2 regions of the Stenotrophomonas sp. STEN046 genome follow, and region 2 is predicted to be linked to the other one. Evidence: predicted binding sites of a transcription regulator. Region 2 holds the regulator's gene; the other holds the start of a gene.

Region 1 (19,918 bases), on a different contig from region 2:
GCATGCATCAGCCGGCGGTCCAGAACCGTGACATCCATCGGTTGTCGGAATGCCGTCAACACGGCATGAAACTTGCCCCCGATCGCCGTCGCAGAACCGATCTGCGCCAATCCACCACTGCCATCAATATGAGCAGTCGATCACGACGGTGGCGGCAAACCATGGCCTAGCCTTGGCGCTGCGAGACCGCCGGGGAGGCGGTCGCACGGGGAACACGGATGGCACGCGTGCTGGTAGTGGGAACCGACATCCAGGGCGAGCAGGCCCTGCTGCAACGCCTGCGCCTGGCCTCGGCGCTGCCGGATGGCCAGATCCGCCGCAGCCAGGATCTGGACGACTGCGATCTGCTGGTGATCCGCGATACGCCAGCGTTGCGCAACGCGGCACTGCGCATGCGCCAGCAGCGGCCACGCCTGCAATGCTGGATTGAAGACCTGGGTGGTCAACTGCGCGAAGGCGATGGCCGCCATGACGTGCTGGACGATGGTGCGATCGGCCGCGCGCTGCGTGGCATGCAGCCTGTGGCCGGGGCGACGGCAATCCGCCTGGCTGACGGCGCCCATGCGATCACCCGCCTGCTGCGCGAGCGCCTGCCGCTGCGACAGGGGCAGGCCATGCTCGGCGAGGACGGAACGCCCCTGCTGCTGCTGGACCTGGAACAGGACCAGGCAGTACTGCTGCAGGAGCCGGCCAGCACGCTGGTGGAGCGTCTGGCCCAGGGCTTTGAGCGCCTGTACCTGGACGCGTTGCAGCCGGCGCAGCTGCAATCGCTGGCGGGGGACCGCGCGCGCCAGCCGTTGCGCCCGCTGCTGTGGCAATGGGCACAGCGCAGCGGTCATTGGCAGGCACTGGATGAACGCCTGCGTGGGGCATCGGTGAAGTTGCTGCGTTGGCCGGATTTCCGCGTGCTCGGCCACGATCACGATGGCTTTCGTCTGTGCTCGCTGTTGCTCAAGCGCGCCTGCACGGTGGACGAATGCGCGATGCTGCTCGACCTGCCGGCGGCGGCCGTGCGCGATTTCATCCATGCGGCCTATCTGTGCGGTTACGCGCAGCTGCAGTCCGCACCGGCATCACCGATGGCCACCGCGCGTTCGCCAGGCGGCGACAACGGTCTGCTTGCCCGCCTGTGGCGGACACTGCGCGGGAGTGATCGCGATGCGTGAGCACAAGGTGGTGGTGCTGGGGGGCATGGGCAGCGGCAAGTCCACCCTGGTACGCAGCATCGCGGCTGGTGCGGTTATCGACACCGACGTGGCCAACAGCGACCGTGCCGGTGCGGACAAGGCGTCCACCACCGTGGCGCTCGACTACGCCGATATCGACCTGCCCAACGGCGAGCGGTTGCGCCTCTATGGAACGCCCGGCCAGCAGCGTTTCGATTTCCTGTGGCCGATCCTGCTGCAGGGCGCGCGTGGTGCAGTGCTGCTGCTGGATGCGCGGCGCGCCGGCGTTGCCGAGGAAATGCAGACCTACCTGCAGGTGCTGCAACCGTTCGGTTCGGCGCTGGCGCTGGTCGTGGCCGTCACCCATCTGGACCAGGCGCCGGCGGCTGCATTGGATGACTGGGCCGCCTGCGCACGGCTTGATGACCAGCCCCTGCCACTGCTGGCCGTGGATGCGCGCGATCGCCAACAGGGATTGCTGCTGATGGATGTACTGATGAGCGAAATGGAAGCGCATGCGCTGGTGGCCGCACATGGCTGATGGGGACGGTGCGCCGCTGCCGGACGCGCAGCAGCGCGAACGCCTGCAGCCGCTGCTGCAGGACCTGCAACGGCGCGTTGAAGGCGTGCGCACCGTGGTGCTGGCCAGTGTCGATGGCTTCGCCCTGGTCAGTGCCGGGGCCGAAGGCCGCGGCGAGCGGCTGGCGGCGATGACCAGCGCGATGCTGGCATTGGCGGCCGCGGTGGGGCGCGAACTGGTACTGGGCGATCTGCAGACGCTGATGCTGGAAGCGGCGGGCGGCAAGGTGCTGATGCTGGCCATCCATGCCGAGGGACGTGCGCCGTTGCTGTTGATGGCGGCATGCGACCAGCGCAGCGTGATCGGCCAGGTGCTGTGGCAGAGCAGGGAATGTGGCCAGGAGATCCTGGCCGAACTCGGCGGATCGTGAGCCCGGCCGCAGGGGAACGAGGGCTCGAACCAACAACGAGAGAGGTGCGACGTGGCTGGACTGAATGATTCGCTGACTGCACTGATGAGCATCGATGGCGCCCAGGCCGTTGCGCTGGTCGACTATGAAAGCGGCATGCTGCTGGGCGAGGCCGGCTCGGGCATGGACATGGAAGTGGCCGCGGCCGGCAATACCGAAGTGATCCGCGCCAAGATGAAGACCGCTGCCTCGCTCAACCTCAACGACAGCATCGAGGACATCCTGATTTCGCTCGGCAAGGCGTATCACATCATGCGGCCGGTGGCGAAGAAGAAGGGCCTGTTCTTCTACATCGTGCTGGACCGGACCAAGTCCAACCTTGCCCTGGCCCGGCGCAGGGTGCAGGACGTGGAGGCGGAACTGGCGATCTGAGGCGGCCGACGTGCAGTAGAGCGGTAGTGCCGGCCGTTGGCCGGCATCTGCAGTCCCCAGCCGCTGTTTCATGGGGTGCCGTCCAGCGGCCGGCACTACCAGCGCATCCTCGGTTCGGCCCTACACAAGCCACCCCACGCCAGCGTATGGTGAAGCCGGTCCTCCCGGGTGAGCCCTGCATGTCCGAGCCTGTCATCGCCACCGATCTGGCGCCACGCATCGCCAGCGCCATCCGTGATGGCTTCGAGGACTACCACGCCCGGTTTGCCGCGATCACCGCCCGCGCCCGCGTGCGCTTCGAACGACGTGACTGGGCCGCGGCGCGGCAGGACGCGGTCGAGCGCATCGCACTCTACGATCTGTGCATCGCCGAGCAGATGGATGCCCTGCGCCGGCTGGCGGGCGAGGCCGTCGGTGCGCGAGCGCTCTGGCTGCAGGTGCACGCACGCTACAGCGCGCTGCTGCAGGGGCTGATCGATGCCGAACTGTACAAGACCTTCTACAACACGTTGGCACGACGGCTGTTCGCCATCCGCGGCGTGGACCCGCAGGTGGAGTTCATCGCCTTCGACGTCGAACCTTCCGATGCGATCACCCACCCGGTCGCGCGGCATACCTACGCGGTGTCGCCGACACGTCCGGTGGAAGCGCTGCAGCGGGTGTTGGCCGACTACCGTTTCGATGTTCCGTATGCGCACCAGCTGCGCTGTGCAGCGGCCATCGCCGTACGCCTGCAGGACGATCTGGCGCATTGGGGCGATACGCCGGTGCGCAGCATCGAGCTGCTCGATACCGTGTTCTATCGTGAGCGCCGCGCCTATCTGGTCGGCCGCGTGTTCGGTGAGCATCGCTTCTCACCCTGCGTGATCGCGCTGGTCAATGACGAGCGCGGCCTGCGCGCCGATGCCGTGCTGACCCGGCGCCGTGATGTCGCCCATCTGTTCGGCGTGTCACGCAGCTACTTCCAGGCCGATCTGGCCACGGTCGGCGATGCGGTGGTGTTCCTGCGCAGCCTGCTGCCGGGCAAGCCGATCGACGAGCTCTACACCGTGCTGGGCCGCGCCAAGCAGGGCAAGACCGAGCGCTACCGCACCTTCTTCCGCCATTTCAATGAGCACCCGCAGGAGCGCCTGCTGCATGCCGAAGGCACCCCGGGCATGGTCATGGCGGTGTTCACGCTGCCCAGCTATCCGCTGGTATTCAAGCTGATCCGCGACCGCTTCGCCTGGCCCAAGGCCATGTCGAGGCAGCAGGTGGAAGAGAAGTACGCACTGGTGTTCAACCTCGACCGGGTGGGCCGCCTGCTTGATGCACAGCCGTACCGGCACCTGCGTTTCCCGCGTGATCGCTTTGCGCCGGCATTGCTGGAGGAACTGCTGCAGCAGTGCGCGCAGAGCGTGCGACTGGATGGCGATGAGGTCGAGATCAACCTGTGTTACGTGCAGCGTCGCTTCCGCCCGTTGAATCTCTATCTGCGTGAGCAGAGTGGTGAGGCGATCCGTGCCGCAGTGCTCGATTACGCCCAGGCGATTACCGACATGGCGCGCAACAACATCTTCCCCGGCGACATGCTGCCGAAAAATTTCGGCGTCTCGCGCCACGGCCGCGCGGTCTTCTACGACTATGACGAACTCTGCCTGGTCAGTGACTGCGTGTTCCGTGCATGGCCGCAGCCCAGTACGCCTGAAGAAGCAATGGCCGACGAGCCCTGGTTCCACGTCGGCCCGCGCGACGTGTTCCCCGAACGCTTCGGGCCTTTCATGGGGTTGCCCGCACAGGAGCTCGCAGCGGTGCGCGAGCTGTACCGGCATCTGTTCGACCCGGCGTGGTGGCAGGGGCTGCAGGCACGCTTCGCGCTGGGGGACTATCCGGACACGCCGCCATATGCGGGCAGTCATCGGCTGGCGTGATCGGCTGCATCTGCACGGCGCAACTGCGGTAGGCTCGGATCCTCATCACCAAGGATCGGGCCATGATGCGTTCTCCCCTGTTTCTCGCGTTGGTGCTTGCCACTGGCAGCATCACCAGCCTGGCGTGCGCCGATGCCGCTGCCCAGACCGCCCAGGCGGTGCGTGCCACCGCCGAAGCCAGCATGGTGCTGACCGGCAACATCGATGTCTCTGCCGATGGTTCGGTCAGTCACCTGGTGCTGGATCAGCGCGAGATGATTACGCCGTCCATCGCGTCCTTCGTCGATGGCACGATCCGCAGCTGGCGCTTCGAACCCACGCTGCGCGATGGCGCGTCCGTTCCGGTACATGCGCCGCTGCGCGTGAGGCTGCTGGGCAAACCGTCCGGAGATGGTGGCATTCAGGTCCGCATGAGCAGCGTTGACTTCAGCCAGTACGACGACACCGCGACCGACACGGTCACCCGTAAACGCATGCCGGCGCCGCGCTACCCCGAGGCCGCGTTCCGTGGCGGTGCCCAGGGTGACGTGCTGTTGCTGGTCAAGGTGGCGCGTGATGGCACGGTGGCCGACGTGATTGCCGAGCAGGTGAACATGGGGGTGGTGGCGCCGGAACGGACGATGCAGCAGCTGCGCGACCTGTTCGCCAAGGCCAGCATCACCGCTGCCCGCAAGTGGACCTTCGCGCCGCCGACCACCGGCGAGGACAAGGACCACGCGGATTGGACGATCCGGATACCGGTCAGCTATTCCATCACCAAGGACCTGAAGTCGCGACCGGAGGACTACGGCACGTGGAAAGCATTCATCCCCGGTCCGCGCCAGTCCGCGCCATGGCGCCAGCACGATGTCCAGCAGGCGGGCAGCGACCTGCTGCCGGCCGGCGGGGTCTACATGGTCGACAGCGCCAACCGCGGCCTGCGCTTGCTGACCCCGCTGTCCAAGGACTGAACGGCCGGCGCGGCCGCTGCCGTCTTCAGGGATGCCCGGGCCCGTCACCTCGGGTACGCTCTGGCTTCCATGCACAAGGAGTGGCTGTGATGCGTTCTTCTCTCTTCCTCGCCCTGACGCTCGCCCTCGGTAGCGGTGCGATCCTGGTTGATACCGCCCAGGCGCAGACCGCGCGGCAGGTGCGCCAGCAGACAGAGGCCAGCATGACGCTCAGTGGTGTCATCGACATCGGTCGTGACGGCGGAGTCGAGGGTTTCCAGCTCGATCATCGCGAGAAGGTCAGCCCCGATGTGGCGTCGCTCGTCGATGAAACCGTCAAGGGGTGGCGCTTCGAGCCGGTCATGGTCGAGGGCCGGCCGGTGCCGGCGCGTACCGCCGTCCGCCTGCGCCTGCTGGCCGACAACATGACCGGAAGCACCATGCAGATCCGGGTGGCCGACGCCAACTTCGGCAGGATCCGCGACGAAAAGAACCTGACCAGCGATGACATCACCGCGGTGAAGATGCGTCCGCCGGTTTACCCGGACAAGGCGGCTTCGATCCGTGGCCAGGGCGTGGTGCTGCTGCTGGTCAAAGTGGGGCGTGATGGCAAGGTCGCCGACGTGGTCGCCGAGCGGACCAACCTGACCGCGGTCGGGTCCGAGCGCACGATGCAGATGCTGCGCGATGTACTGGCCAAGGCCAGCGTGAAGACTGCCCGCGACTGGACCTTCAGTCCGCCCACCACCGGTGCGGACAAGGACCGCGAGTTCTGGACCGTGCGGGTGCCCGTCCACTATGCGTTCGATCGGCGGGAAGACCGCTATGGTCGCTGGTCGGCCTATATTCCTGGCCCGCGCCAGCAGGCTCCGTGGAAGACGCGCGAGGATGCGAAGGCCGCGGGAACCGATCTGCTGCCCGAAGGTGGCGTTTACATGGTCGGCCGCGAGGAAGGCCCGCGCCTGCTGACCCCGTTGGGCTGACGCCCCGGTAGGTGGCGCCGGGCATTCCCGGCGCTGCCGTCAGTCGGCGTGCGGGTATACCACCACCCGGTTGCGCCCCTGTTCCTTGGCCAGGTACAGGGCCTTGTCGGCCAACCGCAGCGCCTGTTCCGGGTCGGTATGGAAGCTGGGGAAGTGGGCCACGCCCAGCGACACCGTGATCGTGCCGACCGGCTCGAACGGCTGTTCGGCGATCGCCTGCCGCAGGCGTTCGCCCGTCTGCCGTGCCGCATCGACGGACACGCCCGGCAGCAGCACCAGGAACTCCTCGCCGCCAGCGCGGCACAACACGTCGGTCTCACGCGAATGACGGCGCATCTGTTCGGCGATATGCACGATGGCGGCGTCGCCGACGTCATGGCCATGGCTGTCATTGATCGACTTGAAGCGGTCGATGTCCAGCGCCAGGATCGCAAACGGCAGGCCCTGGGCCTGAAGCGCGTCGAGCGCCTGCTGCAGGCCTCGGCGGTTCAGCAGGCCGGTCATCGGATCGGTGCGGCTGGCGCGGTTGAGCGTGCCGATGCGGTCCTGCAGCGCATTGAAGCTGTACAGCACCGCCTGCTTCAGCTGTGCCACTTCGAAGTACCAGGCCTGGATGCCATTGACGTGGCTGATCGCATTGCCGGTGTCTTCGCCGTCCTGCACATTGCGCGCCAGCTGCCACAGCGGCAGCGAGATGCGGCGCGCGAACCACCAGGTGATCAGCAGCGACAGCACGCCCAGCGGAATGGCGTTCCAGATCACCGCCGACATCAACCGTGACAACGGTTGCAGCGTCGCTTCGGTCGGACGCTGGGCAACGATGCCCCAGCCGGTCGCCGCCACGGGCGCGTAGCCGGCCAGCATCGCCACGCTGTGGTTGTTGCGTACCTGCTGCGCACCGCGCTGGCCGCGCATCACTTCCTTCACCGCCGGGTTGTTCAGCGCGTAGGTGCCCACTTCCTTCGGGTTGTTGTGGTAGATCAGCCGGCCGTGGCGGTCCACCACGTACAGGTAGGAGCCATCGCGGTAGTAGTGCGTTCCCAGCAGCGTGTTGAGCGCGCTGCGCTGGCGCAGGTACAACGTGCCGCTGACATAGCCGCGGTACTGGCCCTTGCGGTCGAACACCGGGTGCGAAATGGAGATCAGCAGCTTGCCGGTGGCCGACTGGTAGGGATCGCTGATCATCGGCTCGCGCTTGTCCAGTGCGGCCTTGCTGCCGGCGCTGCGCAGGATCTCGCCCTGCAGCTGCAGTGTCTGCGGCGAGGTGGCGATCACGCGGCCGTCGCTGGCTACCACCAGCGATGAATTGAAGCTGCTGGACTGAAGCTGCAGGCGGCTGGCTTCATCCTGTGCCTGTACCGGATCCATGTCGCTGTCGCCGAGCCGGGCAGCGGCATAGGCCAACTGCTGCTGCGCCGACAACAGGAAGTTCTGCGTGGTCTCGGCCAGCTTGGTGGCGTACACGCGGTTGGCTTCCAGCGTGTTGCCCACCAGCTGGTCACGCTGCACGCGATAGCTGGCGAGCAGCGTGTTGGCCAGGGCGATGACGGCGCTGAGCAGGGCCAGGGCAAGGATCAGCTTGCCCAGGTTGAGGCGGGGGGAGAGTGTGCGCATGCGGAGCAACATGGGGCGGGCAGGGCCCGCCGCGCAGTGCGCGATAGGGGCGAGGTCGCATTATCGCCACAATTTTCGCGTCCGGAGTGAAAGCCGGCACGCGCAGGCCTTCCCGCAGAACAACGCCGTGCGTGGTCGGTCGTCCGGCCGCAACGAAAAGGCCCCGCAGTGCGGGGCCTTTTGCTGGTGCATCGACAACGCGCGATCAGCGCTTCATCGAACCGAAGAACTCGTCGTTGGACTTGGTGTTCTTCATCTTGTCGAGCAGGAATTCCATCGCGGCCATTTCATCCATCGGATGCAGCAGCTTGCGCAGGATCCAGATCTTCTGCAGCAGTTCCGGTTCGATCAGCAGGTCTTCGCGGCGGGTGCCCGAACGGTTGATGTCGATGGCCGGGAACACGCGCTTTTCAGAGATGCGGCGGCTCAGGTGCACTTCGCTGTTGCCGGTGCCCTTGAACTCTTCGTAGATCACCTCGTCCATCTTGCTGCCGGTGTCGACCAGCGCGGTGGCGATGATGGTCAGGCTGCCGCCTTCTTCCACGTTACGTGCGGCACCGAAGAAGCGCTTCGGGCGGTGCAGGGCGTTGGCGTCCACACCACCGGTCAGCACCTTGCCCGAGCTCGGCACGACGTTGTTGTAGGCACGTGCCAGACGGGTGATCGAGTCGAGCAGGATCACCACGTCCTTCTTGTGCTCGACCAGGCGCTTGGCGCGCTCGATCACCATTTCGGCAACCTGCACGTGGCGTGCGGCCGGCTCGTCGAAGGTCGAGCTGATGACCTCGCCGCGCACGGTGCGCTGCATTTCGGTCACTTCTTCCGGGCGCTCGTCGATCAGCAGCACGATCAGGTGCACGTCCGGATGGTTGGTGGTGATGGCGGTGGCCACCTGCTGCATCATCATCGTCTTGCCGGCCTTCGGCTGGGAAACGATGAGCGAGCGCTGGCCCTTGCCCTGCGGTGCCATCAGGTCGAGGATGCGACCGGTGATGTCCTCGGAGGAACCGTTGCCGCGCTCCAGGGTGAAGCGGCGACGCGGGAACAGGGGGGTCAGGTTCTCGAACAGCACCTTGTTCTTGGACGCTTCCAGCGGCTCACCGTTGATGGTGTCCACGATCGACAGCGCGAAATAACGCTCGCCGTCCTTGGGGAAGCGGATGCGGCCGGACAGATGGTCGCCGGTACGCAGGTTGAAGCGGCGGATCTGGCTGGGCGAGATGTAGGTGTCGTCCGGGCCGGCCAGGTAGCTGGCTTCGGCCGCGCGCAGGAAGCCGAAGCCGTCCGGCAGGATTTCCAGCACGCCGTCGGCGGCGACGCCGTCACCGTGGCGGGTCAGCACCTTCAGCAGCGCGAAGATCACGTCCTGCTTGCGGGCACGGGCCACACCTTCGGAAATCTGCAGCTGCTCGGCGATGTCCAGCAGCTTCTGCGCCGGCATGCGCTTGAGGTCGCTCAGCGAATAGACCGGGAAACCTTCGGGCACGTTGGCGTGCGGGCGCGGCACGAACGGCTGCTGCTCGCCATTGTCGTTGGGCATGCCGTCGTCGCGGAAGCGACCACCACCGCCACCACCGCCACCACCGCCGCCGTTGCGATCACGGTCGCGACGGTTGCGGAAGCGGTCACGGCGATTGCCCTGGCCCTGCTGGTTCTGGTTCTGGTTGTAGGGGTTCTGGTTCTGGCCGCCCCCCTGGTTGTTCTGGCGCGGCTGGCCGGATTCGCGACCCTCGCCACCGTCGCCACCGCCACTGCTGGCAGATGCTTCGGAAGCGGGTGCGCTCGGCGCGGGAGGTGTCGCGGCAGGTGCCGGTGCCTCGGGCGCGGCGGCCAGCGGCAGGGCAGGCTGCGCCGGAGCAGCACTGGTTTCGGCGGCGGCCGGAGCGGCAGCCTTGGCTACGCGGGGCTTGCGCACGCGCTTTTCGGCGGGCGCTTCAGCGCTACCGGTTTCGGAAGTGTTATCGGACAAGAGCGTTATTCCTCGCTTGAAGGTGCGAGCGCCCGGCTGGGGCGGCGAACGTTGGGAATGGGTCTGGAAGAAACTGCGTCCAGAAGATGCGGCACGCGAACGCGGCCGGATGTGCCGACACTATCATCGGCCTGCGGCGCCACGCAAGGGTCGCCGGGTACGGTATTCAGTCAGGCGCCGGGGCGCCCGCCCGGCAGCCGTGCTGAACGGCTGCCGGTAACGCGCAGGATCAGGCCAGGGCCTTGTCGAGCAGGCCGGCCAGCTGGGCCTTGCCGACGGCACCGATCTGCTCGCCCACCTTCTCGCCGTCCTTGAAGACGACCAGGTAGGGAATCGAGCGCACGTGGTACTTGGCGGCCAGTGCACGGTTGTTGTCCACGTTTACCTTGGCGATCTTGGCGCGGCCCTGGTAGGCATCGGCCAGTTCGTCCAGCGCGGGGGCGATCATCTTGCACGGGCCACACCATTCGGCCCAGAAATCGACCAGCACCGGTTCCTTGGAATTCAGCACGGCGCTATCAAAGTCGGCATCGCCGACATGTACAACCTTGTCGCTCATCTTGGTTTCTCGTCTTGGATTGCACCCGGCCAGGCCGGAGGTGGGTGAACTGGGCCATGCCCGGTGGCGTGACCCTCGTCGTTGCCTCGCGACGGGGTGCCGCGGTGCGTTCGGCGGGATGCCTGGACGCTCACGGCCGGCAGTGTACCCCTATCGCGGGGCGGGTACAGGTGCTGGCTGGAACCCAGCGTATCGGGATCGTATGGCGCACCGCATGGGGCCTGTTTCCCTGTCCATCACCAGATGGGGGTGCGGCTCTGCCAGGCAAATGCCTGCCGGCGGGTTGTTCAAGTGCGGTATCGCGCTGTGAAGGCGCGCTGTCTCCTTTGGGGGTGAGACGGACGATTCCGGTTTGCCGGCCCGAGTGCGGTAAACTGGGGCATTGTGCGGTGCGCGGACCCGAGGGGTCCCGGCCAGCCCGACCCGCCGCAGGGGCCGCAGTTTGCGACGGAGCCCCAACAGATTCCAGTGCCGCCGCCTGCAGGCGCGTGGCCATACCAAGACGGACACATGAGCGACAAACCGCTGACCGATTTGACCTTTTCCTCCTTCGATCTGCATCCGGCCCTGCAGGCTGGTCTTGAAGGAGCCGGATTCACCCGCTGCACCCCGATCCAGGCGCTGACCCTGCCGGTGGCTCTACCCGGTGGCGACGTTGCCGGCCAGGCCCAGACCGGCACCGGCAAGACGCTGGCCTTCCTGGTCGCTGTCGTGAACCGCCTGCTGACGCGTCCGGCGCTGGCCGACCGCAAGCCGGAGGACCCGCGCGCGCTGATCCTGGCACCGACCCGCGAACTGGCCATCCAGATCCACAAGGATGCGGTGAAGTTCGGTTCCGATCTGGGCCTGCGTTTCGCCCTGGTCTACGGCGGCGTGGATTACGACAAGCAGCGCGAGATCCTGCAGCAGGGCGTGGACGTCATCATCGCCACCCCGGGCCGCCTGATCGACTACGTCAAGCAGCACAAGGTGGTGTCGCTGCACGCCTGCGAAATCTGCGTGCTGGACGAAGCCGACCGCATGTTCGACCTGGGCTTCATCAAGGACATCCGCTTCCTGCTGCGCCGCATGCCCGAGCGCACCACCCGCCAGACCCTGCTGTTCAGCGCCACCCTGAGCCACCGCGTGCTCGAGCTGGCCTATGAGCACATGAACGAGCCGCAGAAGCTGGTGGTCGAAGCCGAAACCATCACCGCTGCGCGCGTGCGCCAGCGCATCTACTTCCCGGCCGACGAAGAGAAGATCCCGCTGCTGCTGGGCCTGCTGTCGCGCAGCGAAGGCGCGCGCACCATGGTCTTCGTCAATACCAAGGTCTTCGTCGAGCGTGTGGCCCGTTCGCTGGAACGTTCCGGCTACCGCGTGGGCGTGCTGTCCGGTGACGTGCCGCAGAAGAAGCGCGAGAGCCTGCTCAACCGCTTCCAGAAGGGCCAGCTGGAAATCCTGGTGGCCACCGACGTGGCTGCCCGTGGCCTGCACATCGATGGCATCAAGTACGTCTACAACTACGACCTGCCGTTCGACGCTGAAGACTACGTGCACCGCATCGGCCGTACCGCCCGCCTGGGCGAGGAAGGCGATGCGATCAGCTTCGCCTGCGAACGCTATGCGATGGGCCTGCCGGACATCGAGGCGTACATCGAACAGAAGATTCCGGTGGAAGCGGTCACCAGCGAGATCCTGACCTCGCTGCCGCGTCCCGAGCGCGCTGCGCCGGCACCGGGTGAGGAAGGCGAAGAGAACGAAAGCGTCGGCCAGATCTTCCGCGAAGCACGTGAAGCGCGTGCGGCCGAGGAAGAGCGTCGTGGTGGTGGCCGCAGTGGCAGCCGTTCCGGCAGTGGTGGTGGCGCGGGTCGTGGTGGGCGTGATGGCGAGCGCAGCGGCGAACGCCGTCCGCGTGGCCCGCGCAAGCCGCGCGTGGAAGGCGAGCAGACCGCTGCCGCGCCCGTGCCGGGCGCCGAGGCCGCAGTGGCCCAGGCTCCGCGTCCGCCCCGCCCGCCGCGCGCCGAAGGTGCGCCGGAAGGTGCCCAGGACGGCGAGCACAAGCAGCGCAAGCGCCGTCGTCGTCGCCATGGCCGTCCGGTCGAAGGTGCCGAGGGCGTGGCCAACACCGGCAACGGCGCCAGCCCGGTCAAGCCGGTGCAGGTCGTCGCCAAGCCGGTGCGCACCAGCGCTGATGTCGGCGACTCGTTCCTGACCCGCATCGGCCGCAAGATCCGCCGGATGCTGTCGGGCAGCTGAGTGGTAGCGCCCGACCGTTGGTCGGGCGACATCAAGGGTGTGCCGACCAACGGTCGGCACCCACTAACAGTCGGCCCCCCTGGTCCGCACTGAGCCGAGCACGGGCTCGGCTCTACAGCCACGATGCCGCCGGGCAGGTGCCTTGTCGCACCTGGCTCTGGCCGCGCTTGCCCGCCTCCATTCAAGCTGATTCCTCCCGCATCCGAAGGAATCACGCGATGGCATCCGTACCGTGCTACGACGCATTCGATCTGCACTACGCGCAGCATGTGGCGGCGTCCGCATCCCGACCGCTCGAGCGCCGGACCCTGCTGGAGCTGGCTGGTCCACTGCAGGGGCGGGATGTCGTCGATCTGGCCTGCGGTTCAGGCGATTTTGGCCGCCACCTCCTGTTGCACGGCGCACGTAGTGCCCTCGGTGTCGATCTGTCCGCCGCGATGATCGACCAGGCACGCGTGCTTTCCCGGCAGGGCGGTGATGCCATGCAGTTCCAGCACGGCGACGCCACCCGCCTGGACATGCCGGCCCGCTTCGACATTGCCGTGGCGGTCTGGCTGTTCAACCACGCCGATACGCAGCAGGAACTGGAGCGCATGTACCGGGCCGCAGCCAAGCTGCTCAGGCCGGGGGGACTGCTGCTGGGCATCGTCACCCATCCGGCTTTCCGGCTCGCCAGAGGCGACTTCTCCCGCTACGGCGCACGCATCGTCCGGCAGCAGACGCTGGATGATCATCACGTGGTGGAGGTAGCGTTCGCCGATGCAGCGGCGGCCCGCGTCACCGACCATCAATGGCGTGCGGACCAGCACGAGTGGGCGGCAGCTCGCGCCGGCCTGCATGGGCTGCAGTGGCAGGTACCGGTGCCAACGGCGGCGGAGCGCCAGGAGCGCCCATCCGGTTTCTGGGATGAATACCTGGACAACAACGCGCTAGTGGTCCTTCACGCCCGCAGCGAGGGATAGCGCCCGGGCAGGACCGGCCAGCGCAGCGGCAGATCGAAGATTCCGCCGGGCATGGCCCGGCGCTACCGATCCGCCACGCCGCTCCTGCATAATCGGGGCATGAGTGTCCTGCGCTTCGACAATGTCAGCAAACAGTACGCCGGTGGCCATGAAGCACTGACCGATGTCAGCTTCGAGGTGGCCCCGGGCGAAATGCTGTTCGTCACCGGCCATTCCGGGGCGGGCAAAAGCACCCTGCTCAAGTTGATCCACCTCGACGAGCGGCCCAGCCGTGGCGCGGTGGTGTTCGACGAGCGCAACCTGCTGAAGGTGCGCGGCGGCGATGTACCCCGTCACCGGCGTGCGGTGGGTGCGGTCTACCAGGACCACCGACTGCTGATGGACCGCTCCATTGCCGAGAACGTGGCCTTGCCGCTGATCCTGCGCGGCACCCGCCGGGGCGACATCAACAAGCGCGTGCGCTCGGTGCTCGAACGGATGGGCCTGGGCCACCGCGAGAAGGCGCTGCCCTCGCAGCTGTCAGCCGGTGAGCAGCAGCGCGTGGGCATCGCCCGCGCGATTGTCGGTGAGCCCAAGCTGCTGGTGGCCGACGAACCGACCGGCAACCTTGACCCGACCCTCGCCGCGGAAATCATGGCGCTGTTCGCCGAGCTGCCTTCACGCGGTACCAGCGTGCTGGTGGTCAGCCATGACCTGCCGCTGCTGCGTCACATGCGCAAGCGCGTGCTGATCCTCGACCACGGCCGGCTGGTGGATGACATCTCGCCGCAGGATCTGGCGGAGTAACCCATGGCCAAGAACGAAAATACCGAAGCTGCCGCGCCGTCGCGCCTGGGTGTCTGGTTCCAGCATCACGTGCACAGCGTGGTGTTCAGTCTCGGCCGTGCCTGCCGCAAGCCCTGGGCAACCCTGCTGACGGTGATGGTCATGGCGCTGGCGCTGGCGTTGCCGCTGGGGCTGTCGATCGCGCTGGACAACCTCAAGCAGTTCGCCGGCAGCGTCCAGCAGTCGCGTGACATCAATGTATTCCTGAAAGCCGATGTCGATGGACCGGCTGCGCTGCGTCTGGCCGGTGAGCTGCGCGATCGCCCGGATGTCGGCAACGTCGTCGTGCGTACGCCGGAACAGGGCCTGGAGGAGCTTCGCCAGGCCGGTCTGGGTGAAGCCATCGATGCGCTCAACGACAATCCGCTGCCGTCACTGCTGGTGATCACCCCCGGCCAGGGCCAGGACGATGCGCGCCTGGCGCGTGCGCTGGAAAGCCTGCCGGGTGCCGACCTGGTGCAGCATGATGCACTGTGGCGCCAGCGCCTGGATGCATGGCTGGCGTTCGGCGCACGGCTGGTGCAGGTGCTGTCGGTGCTGCTTGGCGTAGGCGCTGCGCTGGTGGTCGGCAATACCGTGCGCCTGGACATCCAGGCCCGCCGCGAGGAAATCGGCGTGCTGCAGTTGCTGGGTGCCAGCGACGGTTTCATCCGCCGCCCGTTCCTGTACCTGGGTGCGTGGTACGGCCTGGGCGCCGGTGCGGTGGCGCTGGGCCTGATCGGCATTGCCGGTGCCGCGCTGCGTGCACCGCTGGCCGAACTGTCACGCAGCTATGGCAGCCCGTTCGTGCTGCATGGCCTGGACCTGCTGCACGGCAGCCTGGTCCTGCTTGGCACCCTGCTGCTGGGGTGGCTGGGCGCCTGGCTGGTCACCGGCCACTTCCTCCGCCAGACCCGACCGACCGACACCTGAGACCGGCATGCAACCGCAAGCGCTGAAGCACCTTGAAGGGCCCGCGACGCGGGTGATGGTGGTCGACGGTTCCAAGCTGGTACGCAAACTGATTGCCGATGTCCTGCAGCGCGATCTGCCGGGCGTGGAGGTGATCGGCTGCGACAGCATCGAGGACGCACAGCATGCACTGGCGCAGGGGCCGGTCGATCTGGTCACCACCTCGCTGACCCTGCGCGATGGCGACGGCCTGGCACTGGCGCGGATGGTCCGCGAAGCCGCCGGCCAGGCCTACGTGCCGGTCATCGTGGTCTCCGGTGACGCCCAGCAGCATCTCGAACAGCGCCGCTTCACCGAATACGTCACCGATTATTTCGACAAGTCGCTGGGGCACGAAGCCCTGGCGACCTTCGTGCGCGGCTATGTACAGCCGCAGACCATTCCCGGCGCGACCATCCTGTATATCGAGGACAGCCGGGTGGTGGCCGAGGCGACCAAGCGCATGCTCGAGCGCCAGCAGCTCAACGTGATGCACGTGGTCAGCGCTGAAGAGGCGTTCATCCTGTTGACGGCCGAATCGCTGGGCCGCAGCCGGCATCGCATCGATCTGGTGCTGACCGACGTCACCCTGAAGGGGGAACTGAGCGGTCGTGACGTGGTGCAGCGCGTGCGCGTGGACTTCGGCTACGGCAAGCGCCGGCTGCCGGTGCTGGTGATGACCGGCGATGGCAATCCGCACAACCAGACCGGCCTGCTGCAGGCCGGTGCCAACGACCTGGTGCTCAAGCCCATCGAAGAACGCCTGCTGGTCACCAAGGTGCTGTTCCAGCTGCGGCTGGCCCGATTGACTGATGGACCCGTGTTGAAATGATCGATGAAGTAGTGGACACCCCGGCGATCCAGCTGGAACCGAGCTGGAAGCAGCGTGTCGGTGATTACCTGCTGCAGCCGCAGATGCGCGAGCTGTCCAGTTTCCTGCGCCAGCGCAAGGCCAGTGGCGCGGCAGTGTTCCCGCCGGGCCCGCAGATCTTCGCCGCGTTCGATGCGACCCCGTTCGATCAGGTGAAGGTAGTCATCCTCGGCCAGGACCCGTACCACGGCCGCGGCCAGGCGCACGGCCTGAGCTTCTCGGTGCAGCCCGGCACAGCGGTGCCGCCGTCGCTGCTGAACATCTACAAGGAGATCGAGGGTGACCTCGGCCTGCCGCGGCCCGATCACGGCTGCCTGATTCCCTGGGCGCAACGTGGCGTGCTGCTGCTCAATGCGGTGTTGACGGTGGAAGAGGGCAAGGCTGGCGCCCACCAGGGACGTGGCTGGGAAGGCTTCACCGACCACGTGGTGGATGTGCTCAACCGCGAGCGCGAGGGCCTGGTGTTCATGCTGTGGGGCGCGTACGCGCAGCAGAAGGGCAAGGTCATCGATGGCGGCCGCCACCGCGTGCTGAAGTCGCCGCATCCCTCGCCGCTGTCGGCCCATCGCGGCTTCCTCGGCTGCCGCCATTTCTCGATGGCCAACGAGTACCTGCAGCGTCGCGGGCAGGCCCCGATCGACTGGTCGCTTCCGCCGCGGGCGGCGCTGGCCGCCTCGGGCTGAACGACGGGCAACGTTCCCCGCAGCTGAATGGGTGGAAAGACCGCCCGTTCAGCTGGTTTTGACCCGAATTGGCCGGGTTTCTGATGCTAACGGGCTGAATTGAAAGGGATTGTCCATCCCGAAAAGCGCACTCGCCACTGTCATCAAATCGCGTTACGGTAGGGCTCTGTTTGGGGCCAGTGTTGCATTCACGGAACGCTGGAACTTTTTCCTCCTTTAGCAGTCCAAATCCCGGACTGCTAAGATGGGTGCCTATGAGCCAGAACACCTCTACTGCCCTTGTGGCAAACAATCTGCCGATTCCCAGTGCGCTCGGTTCGCTGGACGCCTACATCGGTGCCGTGCACCAGATCCCGGTGCTGTCGGTCGATAACGAACAGGACCTGGCCCGTCGCTTCCGCGACGGCAACGATCTGGACGCTGCCCGCGAGCTGGTGCATTCGCACCTGCGCTTCGTGGTGCATGTGGCCCGTGGCTACAACGGCTACGGCCTTGCGCTGGGTGACCTGATCCAGGAAGGCAACATCGGCCTGATGAAGGCGGTCAAGCGCTTCGACCCGGACATGGGCGTGCGCCTGGTGTCCTTCGCCGTGCACTGGATTCGTGCCGAGATGCACGAGTTCATCCTGAAGAACTGGCGCATCGTGAAGGTCGCCACGACCAAGGCGCAGCGCAAGCTGTTCTTCAACCTGCGCAAGTCGAAGAAGCGCCTGGGCTGGATGAACGCGGCCGAAGTCAGCGCGGTGGCCAAGGACCTGAACGTGTCCGAGCGCGAGGTCATGGAAATGGAGTCGCGCCTGTCCGGCCGCGATATCGGTTTCGATGCGCCGACCGACGAGGACAACGATCATGCGCCGCCGTCGCCGGCTGCGTACCTGGTGGCCAACGACGAAGACCCGTCGATGGCGTACGAGCGTGCCGACAGCGAAGACAACCAGATGCAGCTGCTGCGCGAAGGCCTGGCCGAACTGGATGCGCGTTCGCGCGACATCATCCGTCGTCGCTGGCTGGATGCCGACAGCAAGGTGACGCTGCAGGAACTGGCCGACGAGTACGGCGTGTCGGCCGAGCGTATCCGCCAGGTCGAGGCGAATGCGCTGAAGAAGATGAAGGCGCTGTTCACCGCGTAAGGTGGTCAGGCGCTGCGATGTTGAAGAGGCCCGGCACTGCCGGGCCTTTCTTTTTCCGTCGTGCAGGATCGCACGTGCTGGATGGTCGAAATGAGCTACGAGTACAGACTGGTGTTCGATGATGCAACGGCGATGCGGCGGGCGATGGATGCACTGGCCGGGGATGCCGCCTGTGTCGCCGCGCACGGCGGCGAGCTCTGGCTCAGGGATCCGGCACTGTGCAGCGAAGCCGACTACGACGTGCGGTTGACGCGCGAAAGCGAGCGTTCCCTATGGCTGCAGGTCAACGTCCGTTCCGATCATCTGCACGCGCTCCTGTGCGATGCGCTGGGCGGAGCGTTGGTGCTCTGTCATGAGGATGGCGATGACCGTGAAGAGGTGACGCTGCGCGCCGCATTCCGCATCCGATGACAACGGCCCGGCATTGCCGGGCCGTCCGTGTTGGCGGATGCAATGCGAGGTTCATCCCTCGCGTGCGATCGCCCGCCAGCCGATGTCGTTGCGGTGGAACTCATTGGCCCAGGTCACCTTGGCCACGCCGGCATACGCGTTCGCCTGTGCCTCGCGCACGCTGTCACCCAGTGCAGCCACGCACAGCACGCGGCCGCCGGCGCTGAGCACCTGGCCCTGCGCATCCAGCGTGGTACCGGCATGGAACACCTTGGCACTGGCCGGCACCTCGTCGAGGCCGGAGATCACATCGCCGGTGATCGGCGATTCCGGGTACGGCTTCGCGGCCAGCACCACGCCCAGCGATGGGCGCCGATCCCACTGCGCCTCGATCTGGTCCAGACGGCCATCGATGGCCGCTTCCAGCAGCTCGACCAGGTCCGATTGCAGGCGCAGCATCACCGGCTGCGTTTCCGGGTCGCCGAAGCGCACGTTGAACTCGATCACCTTCGGTGCGCCGCTGGCGTCGATCATCAGGCCGGCGTAGAGGAAGCCGGTGAACGGGATGCCATCGGCAATCATGCCCTGCACGGTCGGGTTGACCACCTCGCGCATGACGCGCGCATGCACCTCCGGCGTCACCACCGGAGCCGGCGAGTACGCGCCCATGCCACCGGTGTTGGGGCCGGTATCGCCGTCGCCGACGCGCTTGTGGTCCTGCGAGGTAGCCATCGGCAGTGCGTGTACGCCGTCCACCATCGAAATGAAGCTGGCTTCCTCACCATCGAGGAACTCCTCGATGACCACGCGTGCGCCGGCATCGCCGAACGCGTTGCCCGACAGCATGTCGCGCACCGCGTCTTCGGCTTCGGCCTGGGTCATCGCCACGATCACGCCCTTGCCGGCGGCCAGGCCATCGGCCTTGACCACGATCGGTGCGCCCTTCTCGCGGATGTAGGCCAGCGCGGCGTCCACGTCGGTGTGCACGGCGTAGAACGCGGTGGGGATGTTGTGACGGGCCAGGAAATCCTTGGCGTAGGCCTTGCTGCCTTCCAGCTGCGCGGCGGCGGCGGTCGGCCCGAAGATGCGCAGGCCGGCAGCGCGGAAGCGGTCGACCACGCCGGCCACCAGCGGCACTTCCGGGCCGACCACGGTCAGCGCCACGCCTTCGGCCTGGGCCAGTGCGAGCAGGCCGTCGATGTCGGTGACCTTGACCGCCACGTTGCGGCACTTGTCTTCGCTGGCGGTGCCGGCGTTGCCGGGTGCCACGATCACTTCGGTGACACGGGAGGACTGGGCCAGCTTCCATGCCAGGGCGTGTTCGCGGCCGCCAGAGCCGATGACAAGTACGTTCATCACGAGATTCCAGATTGCGTGGGAAGGGAAGGTCGATATCCC
Region 2 (11,783 bases):
AGGGGGGGGGCCCCACCGCGGTTTCGGGCGCGGGCCGGTGAAAGTGGGGTGGGGGGGGGGGGGGGGGGGGATCCCGGGCTTTGGTTGGCGCGGAAACGCTTAAATGCCGTTTTTTCCGGGGTCCCCCGCCACGGCACCCATCCCGCCATCCCTCAGGAAACCAGCCTTTGCTGTTGCTTCGGCTCTGGCCTGTAGCAGGTGCAGGGCTGCAAGCCCTGCAAACCTGCACTCCCTCAGTGAGCAGCAGGCCGCGACGGCGGCAACCACGCTGCCACGATGCCCAGCAACGGCAGGAACGCGGTCAACTGGTAGACGAATTCGATGCTGGTCTTGTCCGCCAGCAGGCCCAGCACCGCAGCCCCCAGCCCGCCCATGCCGAAGGCAAAGCCGAAGAACAGGCCCGACACCATGCCGATGCGGTGCGGCATCATTTCCTGCGCATAGACCACGATGGCCGAGAACGCAGACGACAGTACGAAGCCGATCAGCACGGCCAGCACGGTCGTCCACAGCAGGTCGGCATGCGGCAGTGCCAGGGCAAACGGCGCCACGCCCAGGATCGAAGCCCAGATGATCGGCTTGCGTCCGATGCGGTCGCCCAGCGGGCCACCAAAGAATCCGCCCGCCGCCGACGCCACCAGGAAGGCAAACAGGTGCAGCTGTGCCTGTGCCACCGGAATGCCGAAGTGGTGGATCAGGTAGAAGGTGAAATAGCTGCCGATGCTGGCCATGTAGAAGTACTTGCTGAAGATCAGTACCAGCAGGATCGCCAGCACCTTGGCGATCACGCGCGGCGGATGTGGCGAGCTGGCCACCGCATGGCCGGCAGCGCGCGGCGCCCCCAGGTGCAGCGAATACCAGCGTCCGACATAGGTCAGCAGCGCGATACCGATCAACGCTGCGCCTGCGAACCATGAGGCAGCGTGCTGGCCGAACGGCACGATCACCGCGGCGGCGATCAGCGGCCCCAACGCGGTGCCGAAGTTGCCGCCCACCTGGAACACCGACTGCGCCAGCCCATGGCGGCCCCCCGAGGCGAGACGGGCGATGCGCGAGGCTTCCGGGTGGAAAATGGCCGAGCCGATACCCACCAGTGCGGCGGCCAGCAGCACCATCGCGTAGCTGGGCGCAAAGCCGAGCAGCAACATGCCGCACAGGGTGGATGCCATGCCGATCGGCAGCGAGTACGGCGCTGGCCGGCGGTCGGTGGCCATGCCGACCAGCGGCTGGAAGATCGACGCGGTCAGCTGGTAGGTCAGCGTGATCAGGCCGATCTGGGTGAAGCTGAGGTTGAAGCCGCCCTTGATGACCGGATAGATGGCCAGGATCAGCGACTGCATCATGTCGTTGACCATGTGGGAGCTGGAGATCGCCGCCAGCACTCCGGGCGATACCGGGCGGGCGGATGTGGCGGGAGAAGCCAGAGTGGACATGGTGCGTGGTCGGGATGGGGGCGAGCCGTGCATGCTACGGTGGCACCTGATTCCCTTCTGCCGCGTTCTGGTCATGGCCTATCGCAAAAAGGACACCCCCTGCCCCATCCGCGAAACCGCGCCGTGGAACGAGGTGCCGGTGCACCGGCCGGTGACCTGCCGCGCACGCGACTACCCTGCCGGCACCCATGTCCCGGCCCACAGGCACCGCCGTCACCAGCTGGTCTATTCGATGTCCGGCCTGATGGTGGTGCGCTCGGAAGTCGGCCGCTGGGTGGTGCCCTCCACCCGCGCGATCTGGATGCCGGCCGGCATGGCGCATGGGGTGGACTGCATCGCCGAGGTGCACATGCGCAGCCTGTACATCGAACCGGCCTTCGCCCCGCAGCTGCCGGCCGAGGCCTTTGCCGTGCAGGTGTCGCCACTGCTGCGCGAGCTGCTGCATGCTGCAAGCCTCATTGAAAGCGCGCATGAGGAAGACAGCCGCGACGGGCGTGTGGTGCGCCTGATGCTCGATGAACTGCATCGCATGGATGCCCTGCCACTGCACCTGCCCGAGCCGGCCGACCCGCGCCTGCGCCGCATCTGCGAGCACATCCAGAAGCATCCCGGCGACGAGGCGACGCTGCAGGACTGGGCACAGGCACTCGCGGTGGACGTGAAAACCATCCAGCGCCATTTCAGCAGCGAACTGGGCATGACCTTCGGCCAATGGCGGCAGCAGGCGCGCCTGCTGGCGGCGATGGAACGACTGGCGACCGGCGACAAGGTGATCGATGTCGCACTGGCGATGGGCTATGACAGCCCAAGTGCGTTCACCAGCATGTTCAAGCGCCAGCTCGGGCAGACACCGGCGGCGTTTTTCCGTTGATCCGTTGAACGTCATCCACGCATGGCGTGGATCTACTGCCGAATCCGGGTAGGACTTTTGCCATTCGGCCGGAAACCGCGCACGTCGTCGCGGTTCTGTCGCGCAGGTGCATGCTCCGATGGTCTCCCCAGAAAGGAGATCGCCATGAACAAGGCATGGAACGTCGCATCAGGATTCGCTGTTGCTGTAGTACTGGCGCTGGCCGCCATCAGTCTGCCCGCGCGGGCGTCCGGCACACAGTTCAGCTTCTACTCGGACGAACAGAAGGACGGATTCCAGTTTTCTCTTGAGATCCACGGGCGCAGCGACGATGGCTACATCCATGCCACCTGGACGGGAAAGGCGGACAAGGCGCCGCCACGTAATCCGTACTACGTCGAAATGAACCGTAACCAGAAACGGCTCTATGTCCGTCCACGCGAGCGGGATGGCCAGCCCTGGTTCGAGCTGGACGTCGTAGGTGATCGCGGGACGTTGCAGTTCCAGGGCCACCGCATCCACGGCAGTGCCGACTGGGAGATCAGGTAGCCACCCCACAAACGAAAACGCCGGGCATGGCCCGGCGCTACCGTTCAATGTTTCCGTTGAAAAGTTCAGGACGTCATCCGGTCCCAGAAACCCTTCACCCCGTCGATGAAGGTGGCCGACTTCGGCGAGTGCTTGCGCGCATCTTCGCCATTGAAGGTCGCTTCAAACTGCTCCAGCAGCTTGCGCTGGTCATTGGTGAGATTGACCGGCGTCTCCACCACCACGCGGCAGTACAGGTCGCCTTCGCTGCGGCTGCGCACCGAACGCACGCCCTTGCCGCGCAGGCGGAACAGCTTGCCGGTCTGGGTTTCGGCCGGGATGCGGATTTCCGCTTCACCGCCGAGGGTGGCCACGCGCACGGTATCGCCCAGTGCGGCCTGCGAGATGCGGATCGGCACTTCGCAGTGCAGGTCGTCGCCGTCGCGCTGGAAGATGTCGTGCTCGCGCACACGCACTTCCACGTACAGATCGCCTGGCGGGGTTCCAGCCGGACCGGCCTCGCCTTCGCCCGACAGGCGGATGCGGTCGCCGGTATCCACGCCCGCCGGCACCTTCACCGACAGCACCTTGTCTTCCTCGACACGGCCGTTGCCGTGGCAGGTCTTGCAGGGCTTGGCGATGATCTGGCCACGGCCGCCACAGTTGTGGCAGGCCTGCTGCATGGCGAAGATGCCGCGCTGGATGCGCACCTGGCCGCGGCCATGGCAGACGTTGCAGGTTTCCACCTTGCCGTCTTCCGAGCCGCTGCCGTCACAGTCGCCACATTCGGCCAGGGTCGGAATCTCGATGCGGCGCTCGACGCCACGCACCGCTTCTTCCAGATCCAGCTCCATCACGTAACCGATATCGGCACCACGGCGCGCCTGGCGCGGACCACCGCCGCCAGCACCACCGAAGATGTTGCCGAAAATATCGCCGAAAATATCGTTCATGTCCGGGCCGCCCGGACCACCGCCACCACCGCCCATGCCGTGCTCGAACGCGGCGTGGCCGTGGCTGTCGTACATGCGGCGCTTGTTGCCGTCGGACAGTACTTCGTAGGCTTCCTTGCACTCCTTGAAGGAGGCTTCGGCCGCCGCATCACCCGGGTTGCGGTCCGGGTGGAACTTCATCGCACAACGGCGGTAGGCCTTCTTCAGCTCTTCGTCGGTGGCGGTGCGGGCAACGCCCAGCACTTCGTAGTAATCGCGCTTGCTCATATCGTGGATCGCATTCCGGAAAGTCGGGATTCGTCAAAGCGGAAGAGCGGAACCAGGTCCGCTCTTGCGTCGGGCGCCCCGACACGCCAGAAGGCGGTCAGGACCCTGATACGACAACGGGACGCTGGCAGGCAGCGTCCCGCGTCGGTCCGGATCAGGACTTCTTGTCGTCCTTGACTTCGGTGAACTCGGCGTCCACCACGTCATCCTGGGCCTTGCCCGCATTGCCGGCATCGGCGCCCGGGGCGGCACCGCCCTGCTCGGCCGAAGCGGCAGCGAACAGTGCCTGGCCGGCTTCTTCCAGTGCCTTCGACTTGGCTTCGATCTGTGCCTTGTCGTCACCCTTCATCGCGGTTTCCAGGTCAGCCAGGGCCGCTTCCACCTTGCCGATGACATCACCGCCGACCTTGCTGCCGTGCTCGGTGATGGCGCTGCGGGTGCCGTGGATCAGGGCATCGGCCTGGTTGCGGGCCTGCACCAGTTCCTGGAACTTCTTGTCTTCTTCGCGGTTGGCTTCCGCGTCGGCGACCATGCGCGCGATCTCTTCCTCGGACAGACCCGAACCGGCCTTGATCTCGACCTTCTGTTCCTTGTTGGTCTTCTTGTCCTTGGCCGACACATGCAGGATGCCGTTGGCGTCGATGTCGAAGGACACTTCCACCTGCGGCAGGCCACGCGGGGCCGGCTCGATGCCGGACAGGTCGAACTTGGCCAGCGACTTGTTGAAGCGGGCCTGTTCGCGCTCACCCTGCAGCACGTGCACGGTCACCGCCGACTGGTTGTCCTCGGCGGTGGAGAACACCTGCGAGGCCTTGGTCGGAATGGTGGTGTTCTTTTCAATGATCTTGGTGAACACGCCGCCCATGGTTTCGATACCCAGCGACAGCGGGGTCACGTCCAGCAGCAGCACGTCCTTGACGTCGCCGCCGAGCACGCCGCCCTGGATCGCCGCACCCAGTGCCACGGCTTCGTCCGGGTTGACGTCCTTGCGCGGTTCCTTGCCGAAGAACTCGGTGACAGCCTGCTGCACCTTCGGCATGCGGGTCTGGCCGCCGACCAGGATCACTTCGCTGATGTCGCTCGAACGCAGGCCGGCATCGTTCAGGGCGACGCGGCACGGCTCGATCGACTTCTTGATCAGCTCTTCCACCAGCGACTCCAGCTTGGCGCGGGTCAACTTGATGTTCAGGTGCTTCGGGCCCGACGCGTCAGCGGTGACGTACGGCAGGTTCACTTCGGTCTGCTGGGCGCTGGACAGCTCGATCTTGGCGCGCTCGGCAGCATCCTTCAGGCGCTGCAGGGCCAGCGGATCCTTGCGCAGGTCGATGCCCTGGTCCTTGTTGAACTCTTCAACCAGGTACTCGATGACGCGGTTGTCGAAATCTTCGCCGCCCAGGAAGGTGTCACCGTTGGTGGCCAGCACTTCGAACTGCTTTTCACCATCGACGTTGGCGATCTCGATCACCGACACGTCGAAGGTGCCGCCGCCCAGGTCGTACACCACGATCTTGCGATCCTTGTTGTCGCCCTTGTCCAGGCCATAGGCCAGCGCGGCCGCAGTCGGCTCGTTGATGATGCGCTTGACGTCCAGACCGGCGATGCGGCCAGCGTCCTTGGTTGCCTGGCGCTGGCTGTCATTGAAGTAGGCCGGCACGGTGATGACCGCTTCGGTGACCTTTTCACCGAGGAAGTCCTCGGCGGTCTTCTTCATCTTTTCCAGCACCTTGGCCGAGATTTCCTGCGGCGCCATCTTCTTGGCATCGCTGGTGGACACCCAGGCGTCGCCATTGTCGTGGGCCAGGATGCCGTACGGGACGTGCGCGATGTCCTTCTGCACTTCAGCGTCGGTGAACTTGCGGCCGATCAGGCGCTTCACCGCGTAGAAGGTGTTCTTGGGGTTGGTGACGGCCTGGCGCTTGGCCGAGGCGCCGACCAGGACTTCGCCGTCCTTGGTGTAGGCGACGATCGACGGGGTGGTGCGATCGCCTTCCGAGTTTTCAATGACGCGGGCCTTGCCGCCGTCCATGATCGCCACACACGAGTTGGTGGTGCCGAGGTCGATACCAATGATCTTGCCCATGGGGGAGACTCCTGAAGAATGCTGTTTATGTCAGTCCGGCCGTTCGGCCGGTGGATGAATACGAAGTGGGGGAGGCTCGTGGAACATTCAAGCCATCCTCCGAACGCTGTGTTCAGCGCCTGGAAAACCTCGCCGGGCATGGCCCGGCAGTACCGATCCGGGCGGGTCCAACGATGCCGGTCCGGGCGGTTGGCGCCGGACCATGCCCGGCGGCCCCGCGCCCGCAACGACGGGTCAGTCGGCCGCCACCACCACCAGCGCCGGCCGCAGCAGGCGCTCGTTGAGCAGGTAGCCCTTCTGGAACACGGTCACCACGCTGCCCGGCGCGGCGCCGGGCGCGGCGACCTGGCTGATCGCTTGGTGGTGTTCCGGGTTGAACGGCTGGCCGGTCGGGTCCAGCAGGGCCAGGCCATTGTCGGCGGCGACCTTCAGCAGCTGCTTGTAGGTCATTTCCAGGCCTTCACGCAGCGGATGGGCGTCGTCGCCGGCCGCCTTCAGGCCCGCATCGAGGCTGTCAAATACCGGCAGCAGCTCGCCCAGCAGCTTCTCGTTGGCAAATTTGCGAGCCTGTTCGATGTCGCGGGCCACGCGCTTGCGCTGGTTGTCCAGGTCGGCGCGCTCACGCAGCGCTTCGGCCTTGACCTGCTCCACTTCCGCGCGCAGCTGTTCAATCTGTTCGTTGACGCCCTGGTCGGCGGCTGCGTCGGCAGCGGCCTGCTGGGCGGCGATGTCTGGCTGATCTTGATTCATGTCTGGGTCCCTGGCGGTCACTCTCCGCCTCCACCCACCCTAGTGTGGGCGGGATGCTGCGTTTCAAGCGTCCGATGCACCAGGACTGCGGCCGCCGGGTGAAAAGGCCGCGCCCAGTACATCGGCGGTGGCCTGGACCAGGGGAATCATGCGGTCGTAGGCCATCCGCTTGGGCCCGATCACCCCCAGCACGCCCAGCACCTGGCCGTTGGCGGTATAAGGGGCCGTTACCAGCGAGACCCCCTGCAGCGGCATCATCCCGGTCTCTTCGCCGATAAAGATGCGCACCCCCGGCGCCTGGATGGTCCGCTCCAGCAACTGCAGGATCTCGCGCTTGCTGGAGAACAGCTCGAACAGCTCGCGCAGGCGCTCCAGGTCGGACAGGTCCTGCACCCCCATCAGCCGGGTCTGCCCGGCCACCAGCATGTCGTCGGCCGGCGGCTGCAGGGCCTGCTCGGCCAGCTCGATGCTGTGCGCCAGCAGCTGCTCCAGCTCCGAACGGGCGTCGCGCAGCTCCAGCAGCAGGCGGGTACGGATCTCCGCCAGCGGCAGGCCGGCGAAATGGGCGTTGAGGTAGTTGGCGACCTGTTCCAGCTGCCCTGGCTCGAAGCCCTGGCGGGTCTCGATCACCCGGTTCTGCACCTCGTTGTCGGCAAACACCAGGATCGCCAGCACCCGGCGCCCGTCCAGCGCCACGAAATCGATCTGGCGGAAAGCGAACTGTTCGCGGCGTGGCGCGCTGACCACGCCAACGAAATGACTCATCGCCGACAGCAGTTCCGAGGCGCTGCCGAGCAGGGCCTGGGTACTGCCGCCTCCGGCCAGCTCCTGGCGCAACCGGGCCAGCTCGCCTTCGCCCGGCGGCTGCATCTGCAACAGGCTGTCGACGAACACGCGGTAGCCGTGCGCGGTCGGGATGCGCCCGGCCGAGGTGTGCGGCGACGCCAGCAGGCCCAGGTCTTCCAGATCGCCCAGGATGTTGCGGATGGTGGCCGAGCTGACCTCCAGGCCGGCCACACGTGCCAGTGTCTGCGAGCCCACCGGCTCGCCGTCCTGGATGTAACGCGCGATCAGGGTGCGCAGCAGATGGCGCGCGCGCGGGGCTAGCTGGTCGGGAGAACCGTGCATGGAATCAACCTGTGAGACACGGACACTAGATAATGGCGCAGCGCCACCTTGGCAAGTCATTGGACCACTCGGCCGCGCGTGCTAGCGTTGCGCGGCTGAATACACCTCTCTACCGATGCTCAGACACCTTTCGATCAAGGATTTCGCCGTCGTCCGCGCCACCGAGCTTGAGTTCGGGCCGGGCATGACCGTGGTTTCAGGCGAGACCGGCGCCGGCAAATCGCTGATGGTCGACGCACTGGGCTTCCTGTCCGGCCTGCGCGCCGACAGCGGCGTGGTCCGCCATGGCGCCGCCCGCGCCGAGCTGTCGGCCGAATTCGCCCTTGACCAGCTGCAGGCCGCCCGCCAGTGGCTGGCCGACAACGAGCTGGACGACGACGACCAATGCCAGCTTCGGCGTGTGATCCGTGCCGATGGTGGCTCGCGCGCGTGGATCAACGGCCGTCCGGTCACCCTGGCACAGCTGGCCGACCTGGCCGCGCTGCTGGTGGAGATCCATGGCCAGCACGAGCAACAGGCCCTGCTGACCCGCCCATCGCAGCTGGCCCTGCTGGACGCCTACGCCCGCAATGAAGGCGAGCGCCGCGAGGTACGTCGCGCGGCCGCAGCCTGGCAGATGCTGGTCGACGAATCACTGGCGCTGTCGCAACAGGGCGATGTGAGTGACCGCATCGGCTTCCTCGAACACCAGCTTCGCGAGCTCGACCGCGAGGATCTGGCCCCCGAATCGATCGTCGCGCTGGGTGCCAGCCACCGCCGCCAGGCCCACGCCAGCGCCCTGCTGGCCGCCTGCCAGGCCGCGAGCGGGCAACTCAATGGCGACGAAGGCGGTTCCGCGCTGGATCTGCTGCAGCAGGTACGGCACGAACTGGCCCGGGTGGCCGAACACGATGCGCGCCTGGGCGATGTGGACGCGCTGATCGACAGCGCCTCGATCCAGCTGCATGAAGCACTGGCCCTGCTCGACCGTGTGCATGACGACCTGGATGCCGATCCGGACCAGTTCGAAGAGAACGAGCGTCGCCTCGGCCGCCTGCACGACCTGGCCCGCAAGCATCGCGTGCCGATGGACGAGCTGGGCGCACAACGCGAGCGCATGCATGCCGAAGTGGAACAGCTGCGTGGGGCCGACGAGCGCCTGCAGCGTCTGGCCGGCGAGATCGACAAGGCCGCAGGTGCATGGCGTGCGCAGGCCGCCACGCTGACCACCAGCCGGCGCAAGGCGGCTACCGAACTGTCGGCCACCACCACCGGCATCATCGCCGAGCTGGGCATGGGCGGCGGCCAGTTCCTGATCGAGCTTGAGCCGCAGGACAGCGGCAGGCCCGATCCGCAGGGGGCCGAACGCGTTGAATTCCTGGTCGCAGCCAATGCCGGGCAGCCGCCACGCGCGCTGCGCAAGGTCGCCTCCGGCGGTGAACTGTCACGCATTTCGCTGGCCATCGAAGTGGCCGCGCTGGACCTGGACGCCGTGCCGACCATGGTGTTCGACGAAGTCGATTCCGGCATCGGTGGCGCGGTGGCCGACATCGTCGGCCAGAAACTGCGCGCGCTTGGCGAGAAGCGCCAGGTGCTGTGCGTGACCCATCTGCCGCAGGTGGCATCGAAGGGCCACGCGCACTACCGGGTCAGCAAGGCGCCGGTGGAAGGCATGACCCAGAGCGCGGTGGAGAAGCTGGACATCAAGGCGCGCGAAGAAGAACTGGCGCGCATGCTGGGCGGCGTGGAAGTGAGCAAGGAAGCACGCGCTGCCGCGCGCAAGCTGCTGCAGGCCTGAGGCCGGCACGCGCGACGATCTACAGCGCCCCCGGCCGGCACTACCCGGGTCATCCCAGCGGTCGCGACAGATCCACGTGCTCCACCAGGAAATCCAGAAACGCGCGCACCCGCAGCGGCAGGTATCCACCCTGCCCCAGGAACACCGCGTGCACTTCTTCCAGATCACCGGGGTTGGCCTCTTCCAGCACCGGCAACAGCCGGCCGGCGGCGATGTCGGCCTGTACCTGGAACGCGGCCAACCGGGCCATGCCCAGCCCGCCCAGCACCAGCTGGCGCAACGCATCGCCATTGCTGGCGCGTGCATTGCCACTGGGCAGCACCCGTTGCTCCTGGCCATCCTGCAGCAGCGGCCAGCCCTGCACGGCGCGCGCGTGACCGATGTCCAGCCGGTTGTGCGCCAGCAACGCTTCGGCGCTGCGCGGCAAACCGTGGCGTGCGGCATAGGCCGGTGAGGCCACGATCATCATCCGCGTCGTTCCCAGCCGCCGCGCCACCAGGCTGGAGCTTTTCAGCGGCCCCGCGCGCACCGCCACATCGGTGCGCTGCTCCAGCAGATCGATCACCTCGTCGGTCAGGGTCAGGTCCACACCCACCTGCGGGTGGTGCTGCAGGAATGCCGGCAGCAGCGGCAACAGGAAGTGCTGGCCGAAGGGCACATTGGCATTGACCCGCAACCGCCCTCTTGGCTCGGCATGGGCGCTGGCACAGCGCTCGGCCTCTTCCAGGTCGGCCAGCACACGCAGGCCGCGCTCATAGAAGGCGCAGCCCTCCGGGGTCAGCTGCAGCTGCCGGGTGGAGCGGTGCAGCAGGCGCGTGCCCAGCCGCTGTTCCAGCCGCGCCACCAGCTTGCTGACCGCCGACGGCGTCATTTCCAGACGGCGGGCAGCCGCCGAAAAGCCGCCGGTCTCGATGACGCGGACGAACACTTCCAGTTCGCCGGAGCGATTGATGTCGGTACGCGCCATGTTGGTGAATCCAGTTCACAGATGATTGTCTGCACGCAGTCTAGTTCACAGATGATCCCGCGCGCACCATGGCCGCTCCGCCGCCTGGACCACGCCGATGAACCGCTTGCAGCAGATGAGCGCCACTGCCCTCCTTGCCATCTCCGCCTCCGCATCCGCCGCGCCCGGCCCGCATTGGGTTGCCAGCTGGCAGGCCAGCCCGCAGCCGGTCTGGGGCGATGACTTCCTGTTCCCGACCCTGGTGCCGGCAACGCTGCACGACCAGACCTTCCGCCAGACCGCACGCATCAGCCTGGGCGGGCCGCGCCTGCGGGTGCGGCTGAGCAATGCCTACGGCACCGGCCCGCTGCGGATCGGCAGCGCCAGCGTCGCCGCACAGGCAGGGTCGGCACCGCTTGCGCTTCGCTTCGACGGCCAGCCCGGGGTGCTGATCGGGCCTGGCGAGGACCGCCTGAGCGACCCGCTGGCGCTGCCCACCCACCACCAGCAGGCGCTGCAGGTGAGCGTCCATCTGCCCGGCCGCGTGCCGGTGCAGACCTTCCATTGGGAGGGCCGGCAGACCAGCTGGATCGCCCCGGGCAGGCAGACCGGGGAAGCGGCGTTGCACGGGGCCAGCACCACCACCGCCCGCCTGCTGCTGTCCGGCATCGAGGTGGAGGCGCCCGCGACGGCGGGCAGCGTGGTGGTGGTGGGAGATTCGATCACCGATGGCGCCACCGCCAGCCTGGACCAGGACCAGCGCTGGACCGACCACCTCGCCGCGCGGCTGGCGCCCGAGGGCATGGCGGTGGTCAATGCAGGCATTTCCGGCGGACGGCTGCTGCGCGACGGCATGGGTCAGGCCGCCATCACCCGCTTCCAGCGCGATGTGCTCGACCAGCCCGGCGTGGCAAGCGTGATCGTCCTGATCGGCATCAACGACATCAGCTGGCCCGGCACCGGATTTGCCCGCGCCGAGCAGCGGCCCACCCTGGCGCAGCTGAAGGCCGGCTATCGCCAGCTCGCCGAGAATGCCCACGCCCGCGGCCTGCGCATCCTCGGCGCCACGCT

The links. The regulator HrcA, encoded in region 2, represses chaperone genes, less so after heat shock. The targets are predictions, from matches to a motif close to TTNGCACTCNNNNNNNNNGAGTGCNAA.
Region 1: rpoH (RNA polymerase sigma factor RpoH) is a predicted target of HrcA. The motif match lies at 17,217-17,243, and genes of this name have one in related genera.

Annotation. Positions count from the first base shown of each region.
Region 1 is NZ_JBRRDR010000004.1:82,629-102,546, forward strand. Features, by position in the region: gene ACVOLJ_RS03540 (hypothetical protein) at 219-1,166, shown strand; gene ACVOLJ_RS03545 (GTP-binding protein) at 1,159-1,707, shown strand; gene ACVOLJ_RS03550 (roadblock/LC7 domain-containing protein) at 1,700-2,116, shown strand; gene ACVOLJ_RS03555 (hypothetical protein) at 2,168-2,527, shown strand; gene aceK (bifunctional isocitrate dehydrogenase kinase/phosphatase) at 2,707-4,437, shown strand; gene ACVOLJ_RS03565 (energy transducer TonB) at 4,500-5,387, shown strand; gene ACVOLJ_RS03570 (energy transducer TonB) at 5,477-6,349, shown strand; gene ACVOLJ_RS03575 (sensor domain-containing diguanylate cyclase) at 6,389-7,963, opposite strand; gene rho (transcription termination factor Rho) at 8,169-9,932, opposite strand; gene trxA (thioredoxin) at 10,162-10,491, opposite strand; gene rhlB (ATP-dependent RNA helicase RhlB) at 11,002-12,729, shown strand; gene ACVOLJ_RS03595 (class I SAM-dependent methyltransferase) at 12,897-13,691, shown strand; gene ftsE (cell division ATP-binding protein FtsE) at 13,791-14,477, shown strand; gene ftsX (permease-like cell division protein FtsX) at 14,481-15,428, shown strand; gene ACVOLJ_RS03610 (response regulator) at 15,436-16,278, shown strand; gene ung (uracil-DNA glycosylase) at 16,275-17,000, shown strand; gene rpoH (RNA polymerase sigma factor RpoH) at 17,255-18,130, shown strand; gene ACVOLJ_RS03625 (hypothetical protein) at 18,221-18,541, shown strand; gene purD (phosphoribosylamine--glycine ligase) at 18,593-19,876, opposite strand.
Region 2 is NZ_JBRRDR010000053.1:16,288-28,070, reverse strand. Features, by position in the region: gene ACVOLJ_RS18640 (MFS transporter) at 234-1,433, opposite strand; gene ACVOLJ_RS18635 (AraC family transcriptional regulator) at 1,507-2,304, shown strand; gene ACVOLJ_RS18630 (hypothetical protein) at 2,449-2,832, shown strand; gene dnaJ (molecular chaperone DnaJ) at 2,898-4,031, opposite strand; gene dnaK (molecular chaperone DnaK) at 4,186-6,111, opposite strand; gene grpE (nucleotide exchange factor GrpE) at 6,346-6,861, opposite strand; gene hrcA (heat-inducible transcriptional repressor HrcA) at 6,925-7,989, opposite strand; gene recN (DNA repair protein RecN) at 8,105-9,766, shown strand; gene ACVOLJ_RS18600 (LysR family transcriptional regulator) at 9,816-10,733, opposite strand; gene ACVOLJ_RS18595 (SGNH/GDSL hydrolase family protein) at 10,831-11,783, shown strand, end outside.